DNA from 2 places in the Bordetella sp. H567 genome. Region 1 is predicted to be linked to the other one. Evidence: predicted binding sites of a transcription regulator. Region 1 holds the regulator's gene; the other holds the start of a gene.
The links. Region 1 encodes LexA, which represses DNA repair genes until DNA is damaged. Its sites were predicted from a motif close to ACTGTATNNNNATACAGT; they were not measured.
Positions count from the first base shown of each region.

Region 2: the regulator LexA is predicted to act here: its motif matches at 2,487-2,504, upstream of recA (recombinase RecA).

Region 1 covers NZ_CP012334.1:3,435,409-3,438,725, forward strand. The annotation lists gene uvrB (excinuclease ABC subunit UvrB) at 1-88, opposite strand, end outside; gene AKI39_RS15410 (amino acid aminotransferase) at 165-1,370, shown strand; gene lexA (transcriptional repressor LexA) at 1,570-2,220, shown strand; gene lon (endopeptidase La) at 2,278-3,317, opposite strand, start outside.
Region 2 covers NZ_CP012334.1:1,961,623-1,964,939, reverse strand. The annotation lists gene AKI39_RS08900 (LysR family transcriptional regulator) at 1-780, shown strand, start outside; gene recX (recombination regulator RecX) at 811-1,347, opposite strand; gene recA (recombinase RecA) at 1,354-2,412, opposite strand; gene AKI39_RS08885 (response regulator) at 2,698-3,317, shown strand, end outside.

The DNA.
Region 1 (3,317 bases):
TCGCGGCCGGCTGGTCTCCCGCGGGCGGATAAGGCTGGTAGAGCTGAAAAGGGCTGTCCGGAAATTCGACGAATCCAGGTTCGGTCATGCTAGACTGTCTCAGGGTAAACCCCCCATTATCCGCCGCATATCCGGCTGCGTCCACCTACCCTTCTTGTACTCCGATGAGCACTCTTTTCCAAAACGTCGAGTTGGCCCCGCGCGACCCCATCCTCGGGCTGAATGAACAGTACAACGCCGACAACCGGCCGGGGAAGGTCAATCTGGGCGTGGGGGTGTACTACGACGACAACGGCCGCATTCCGCTGCTGTCGGCCGTGCGCAAGGCAGAAATCGCCCGCATCGAAGCGGCTGCCGCGCGCGGCTACCTGCCCATCGAAGGCATCGCCACCTACAACAAGGGCGCGCAGGCGCTGCTGCTGGGCGCGGATTCTCCCCTCTCGGCCGCCGGCCGTGTGCTGACCGCGCAGGCGCTGGGCGGCACGGGCGCACTGAAGATCGGTGCTGATTTCCTGCATCAACTGCTGCCCCAATCCAAGGCCTACATTAGCGACCCCAGTTGGGAAAACCACCGAGCGCTGTTCGAACGGGCCGGGTTCGAGGTCGAGACATATCCCTACTACGATCCGATCACCCACGGCTTGAACTTCGAAGGCATGCTGGCCGGGCTGAAGTCCATGCCAGCGCACAGCGTGGTCGTGCTGCATGCATGCTGCCACAACCCCACTGGCGTGGATCCCACGCCGGAGCAATGGCAGCAGATCGCCACTGTGGTCAAGGACCGCGACCTTGTGCCCTTCCTGGACATCGCTTACCAGGGTTTCGGGGCGGGCCTGCACGAAGACGCCGCGGTGGTGCGCCTGTTCGCGGGCATGGACATGACGGTGTTCGTCAGCTCGTCGTTTTCCAAATCGTTTTCGCTGTACGGCGAACGCGTCGGCGCGCTGACCGTCATCGCGGGCAGCAAGGATGAAGCCGCGCGCGTGCTCAGCCAACTCAAGCGCGTCATCCGCACCAACTATTCCAACCCGCCCACCCACGGCGGCACCATCGTTTCCACGGTGTTGAACACGCCTGAACTGTTCGCGCTCTGGGAGCAAGAGCTGGGCGGCATGCGCGATCGCATTCGCTTGATGCGGCGGCAATTGGTCGAAAAGATCAAGGAACACGGCGCGCAGCAGGATTTCAGCTTCGTCCTTCAGCAACGCGGCATGTTCTCGTATTCCGGCTTGACGTCCGCCCAGGTCGATCGGCTGCGCGACGAGCATGGGATCTATGCGGTTTCCAGTGGGCGCATCTGTGTGGCCGCGCTGAACAGCCAGAATATCGACGCCGCCGCCAAGGGTATCGCCGCCGTGCTGAAAAACTAGGCGATACGCATATCCAGGTACCGCGCCGGCATACCGGATCAGAGCCGGGCAGCACGCGTGGACCGGAACGAAGAATGGGGCCGCTGGCCCCATTCTTTTTGGCGTCTTGCGTTGCCATCGCCCCAGACCCCTTGCGTTTTGAAGCTGCGTCCCCCAAAATGCGGAGCTGTATATCCATACAGGGAACCAGGAACCCGCAATGGCCAGCAAACTTACCGAACGCCAACAGCAGATCCTAGACCTCATACGCCAGGCAGTCTCCAGTACCGGCTTTCCTCCGACCCGCGCGGAAATCGCCCAGGCACTGGGGTTCCGCTCGCCCAACGCCGCGGAAGACCACCTGAAGGCCCTGGCCCGCAAAGGGGCGATCGAACTCACCGCGGGCGCCTCCCGCGGCATCCGCCTGAAAGAAGCGCGTGGTGAAAGCGGGCAAGCCATGCTGCCGATCCCCGCCCTCGCCCAATTGATGCTGCCGCTGGTGGGACGAGTTGCCGCGGGCAGCCCCATCCTGGCCGCGGAGCATGTGGAAAGGGACGTAGGCGTGGACCCGGCCCTTTTCGCCCAGCGTCCGGACTACCTGCTCAAGGTCCGTGGGATGAGCATGCGCGACGTGGGAATCCTCGACGGGGACCTGCTCGCCGTCAAGAAGGCCAGCGAAGCGCGGGAGGGGCAGATCGTGGTCGCCCGCATCGACGAAGACGTTACCGTCAAGCGACTGCACCGCCACGGCGGCCGTATCGAACTGCTGCCGGAAAATCCGGACTTCCAACCCATCGTAGTACAGCCCGGCCAGGAATTCGCCCTGGAGGGCATCGCGGTCGGCCTTATCCGCACACAGGCCCTGCACTAGAAAAGGGCCTGTCAGCTTGCGCTGCAGGCCCTTACGATCACGAACGGTCGGCGCGGATCAGTGCTTGATGACCGGGTCCACGGAGTCCGACGCGGACGTGGCGGCCGGCGTCACCAAGGGCTTGTCCTTCGCCTCTTCTTCCGAAATAGGCTCGGGCATACGCTCCAAGGCACGTTCCAGCACCTTGTCGATCCAGCGAACCGGAACGACCTCCAGCTGGTTCTTCACGTTGTCCGGGATCTCCGCCAGGTCCTTGACGTTTTCCTCGGGTATCAACACCGTCTTGATACCGCCACGGTGCGCGGCCAGCAGCTTTTCTTTCAGGCCGCCGATGGCCAGCACCTCGCCGCGCAGGGTGATTTCCCCCGTCATCGCAACGTCTGCCCGCACCGGGATGCCGGACAACGCCGAGACCATGGCCGTCGTGATGGCGATACCCGCCGACGGGCCGTCCTTGGGCGTGGCACCCTCCGGTACGTGCACGTGCATATCCCGCTTTTCGAAGACGCTGTCGGCGAAACCCAGCCGGCGGGCGCGCGAGCGCACGACGGTACGCGCCGCTTCGACCGACTCCTTCATTACGTCCCCGAGCGAACCCGTACGCTGGATTGCGCCCTTGCCCGGCATATCGGCAACTTCGATGGTCAGCAGATCGCCACCCACCTCCGTCCAGGCCAGGCCGGTCACCTGCCCCACCTGGTTTTCCTTTTCCGCCATGCCAAAGTTATAGCGACGCACACCCAGATAGTCGTTCAGGTTCTCCGAGGTAACGGCGATCGGCTTGGCTTCGCCATTGGCATCCGACTTGGCCTTGGCATCGCGTTCCGTCAGCAATTGCTTGACGACCTTGCGGCAGATCTTGCCGACCTCGCGCTCAAGCGCGCGCACACCGGCCTCGCGCGTGTAGTACCGCACGATGTCCCGCAGCGCGGATTCGTCAATCGTAAGCTCCGCTTCCTTCAGGCCATTGTTCTTCAATAGCTTGGGAATCAGGTGATCGCTGGCGATGTGAACCTTCTCGTCCTCGGTATAGCCCGACAGGCGGATGACTTCCATCCGATCCAGCAATGCGGGCGGAATGTTCAGCGTATTGCTGG
Region 2 (3,317 bases), 1.5 Mb from region 1:
ACGCCCCTGCTGAATCGCAGGACGCGGCCGGCGCGATTGACGACCGCCGGCTTGCGCGTCCTCGCGCTGGCGGACGACATCCTGCCGCGCCTGCGGGCCACGGAACGCGAACTGCAACGCCTGGCAGCGGGCCGGACGGGCCGCCTGCATCTGGCGATCGAATGCCACTCCTGTTTTCAATGGCTGATGCCGGCGCTGGACGCATTCCGGGCGCAATGGCCCGAGGTGGCACTGGACCTGTCCGCCGCGTTCTCTTTCGCCCCCTTCCCCGCGCTGCTGCGCGGCGATCTCGATCTGGTGATAACCTCGGACCCGCAGACACTGGAAGCCATCGATTATGTCCCGCTGTTCACCTATGAACTGGTCCTCGCGGTCTCGGAATCCCATCCGCTGGCGTCGCAGCGCTATATCCGGCCCGAACAGTTGGCGGACCAGACGCTGATCACCTATCCGGTCGACCGTCAGCGCCTGGATGTCTTCACGTCCTTTCTCGATCCGGCCGACGTAGAGCCGGCCAGCGTTCGCAAGGCCGAATTGACGCCCATCATTGCCCAGTTGATCGCCAGCAACCGTGGCGTCGCCGCGCTGCCGAACTGGGCGCTGACGGAATACCTGGACAAGGGATGGCTGAAGGTATGCCGGCTGGGACCACAAGGTGTATGGCCCACGCTATATGCGGCGATCCGCAATGAAGACGCGGACGCCCCCTTCATCAAGGATTTCCTGACCATCGCCCGGGATGTCAGTTTCCGGACGCTGACCGGCATCAAGGCAGCGTGAAGGTGGACGCTGGCCTGGCCCCTAAGGGATTCAGTCGTCCCGCTCGTCGCCCAGCACGCGATGAATGACGTCGTGCGCGAAACCACGGGAAGCGAGAAAGCGCGCCTGCTTGGCATAAGCGGCGCGATCGACGGGACGTTCGCCAAAACGCTTGGTCCACACGGCCATCGCGCGCTCGTATTCCGTCGCCCGCAGGCTGTCCCGGAGTTCCCCTATCTGCGTTTCATCGACGCCATGCTGGCGTAGTTCCTGCACGATGCGAGCCGCGCCCTGGCGTTCGGCGCGCCGATGCACCAGGCCCTCGGCAAAACGCCGCGTGGATAACCAGCCTTCGCGTTCCAGGTCATCCAGCAAGGCGTCCAGGGCCGCGGCGTCGTCCGTATACGCACCGAGCTTGCGCGCCAATTCGCTGCGCGCGTATTCACGTCGGGATAGATAGGCCACGGCGCGGGCTTTCAGTGTCGGCCCGCGCTTTTCCGTGGGCCGGCTGCCGGCACGGAAGGGATCGTCCGCGGAATCATCGGAGGACCGGGTGCGCGATCCCATGCCGCGGCGGCCGGAAATCATCGGTGATCAGTCCTCTTCGGCCTCGCTTTCGGCGAAGGTATTGGCGCGGCTGACGATACCCTGGTTTTCGCGGATGCGGTTCTCGATTTCGAACGCCATTTCGCGATGCTCCTTCAGGTATTCGCGGACATTGTCCTTGCCCTGGCCAATGCGGTCGCCCTTATAGCTGTACCAGGCACCCGACTTGTCGACGATACCGGCCTGCACGCCCAGATCGATGATTTCGCCTTCACGCGAAATGCCGCTGCCGTACATGATGTCGAATTCCGCCTGCTTGAAGGGGGGCGAGACCTTGTTTTTGACGACCTTGACGCGCGTTTCGTTGCCGACGACTTCTTCGCCTTTCTTGATGGAACCGATGCGGCGGATGTCCAGGCGCACGGAAGAATAGAACTTCAGCGCATTGCCGCCGGTGGTGGTTTCCGGATTGCCGAACATGACGCCGATCTTCATCCGGATCTGGTTGATGAAGATGACCATGCAGTTGGTGCGCTTGATCGTCGCGGTCAGCTTGCGCAGCGCCTGGCTCATCAGGCGGGCTTGCAGGCCGGGCAGCGAGTCGCCCATTTCGCCTTCGATTTCCGCCTTGGGCACGAGCGCGGCCACTGAGTCGATGACGATGAGGTCGACGGAACCCGATCGCACCAGCGCGTCGGTGATTTCCAGCGCCTGTTCGCCGGTGTCCGGCTGGGAAATGAGCAGGTCGGTCAGGTTGACGCCCAGCTTGGCGGCGTATTGCACGTCCAGCGCGTGTTCGGCATCGATGAACGCGCAGGTGCCGCCCACTTTTTGCATCTCGGCGATGACCTGCAGCGTGAGCGTCGTCTTGCCCGAGGATTCGGGACCATAGATCTCGACCACCCGGCCGCGCGGCAGGCCGCCCACGCCCAGCGCGATATCCAGGCCCAGCGAGCCGGTGGACACCACCTGGATGTCGTGCTCGACCTCGTTGTCGCCATACCGCATGATCGAGCCCTTGCCGAACTGCTTTTCGATCTGCGATAGGGCCGCGGCGAGCGCCTTGGCTTTTTCCGAGGCGGCTGCCTTGCTGGTTTTGTCGTCCATGAAATGTCCTGTCTGGCGGTTTCTAGCGAATGAGGTTCTGGCGAGGTTCTGGCCGGATTATGGCACCGGATTATACTGTACAAAAAAACAGTATGACAAATTTTTCCGCGTTATCCCGTGTGGGCAAGCGCCAGGCGGCGTGACAGAATCGGCCCCAGGAGAGCGGAGACAAGCCGGAAACAATTCGGCGCAACCCAGAACAGAAAAACCGTGGCGGCCGCACCCCGGCACGCACGGACGCGCTCAGCTCATAAACCAAAACGATCCACGAGAGAGCCTGGTCCCATGCGCATACTTATCGCCGAAGACGACAGCATCCTTGCCGATGGCCTGTCGCGTTCATTGCGGCATAACGGCTATGCCGTGGACGCCGTGCGCGACGGCATGGCGGCCGATCTGGCGCTGGCGGCGCAGGCGTTCGACCTGCTGATCCTGGACCTGGGGCTCCCGCAGTTGGCGGGGCTGGAAGTCCTGAGACGGCTGCGCGCCCGCAACGCCCAGCTGCCGGTGCTTATTCTAACCGCCGCCGACAGCATAGAGCAGCGCGTCAAAGGGCTGGACCTCGGCGCGGACGACTATATGGCCAAGCCCTTCGCCCTGTCGGAGCTGGAAGCGCGCGTGCGGGCCCTGACCCGGCGCGGCACGGGTGGCGGTGCCAGCCTGATCCGCCACGGCCGCCTGGTCTTCGACCAGGCGGGACGGGTCGCGTCGGTGGACGGCCAAGCCCTGGACCTGTCCGCGCGCGAAATCGGGCTGCTTGAAATCCTGCTCATGCGTAGCGGGCGCATGGTCAGCAAGAACCAGCTGGTGGACCACTTGTGCGAATGGGGCGACGAAGTCAGCACCAACGCCATCGAAGTCTACGTGCATCGCTTGCGCAAAAAGCTGGAGCCGACAGGCGTCCG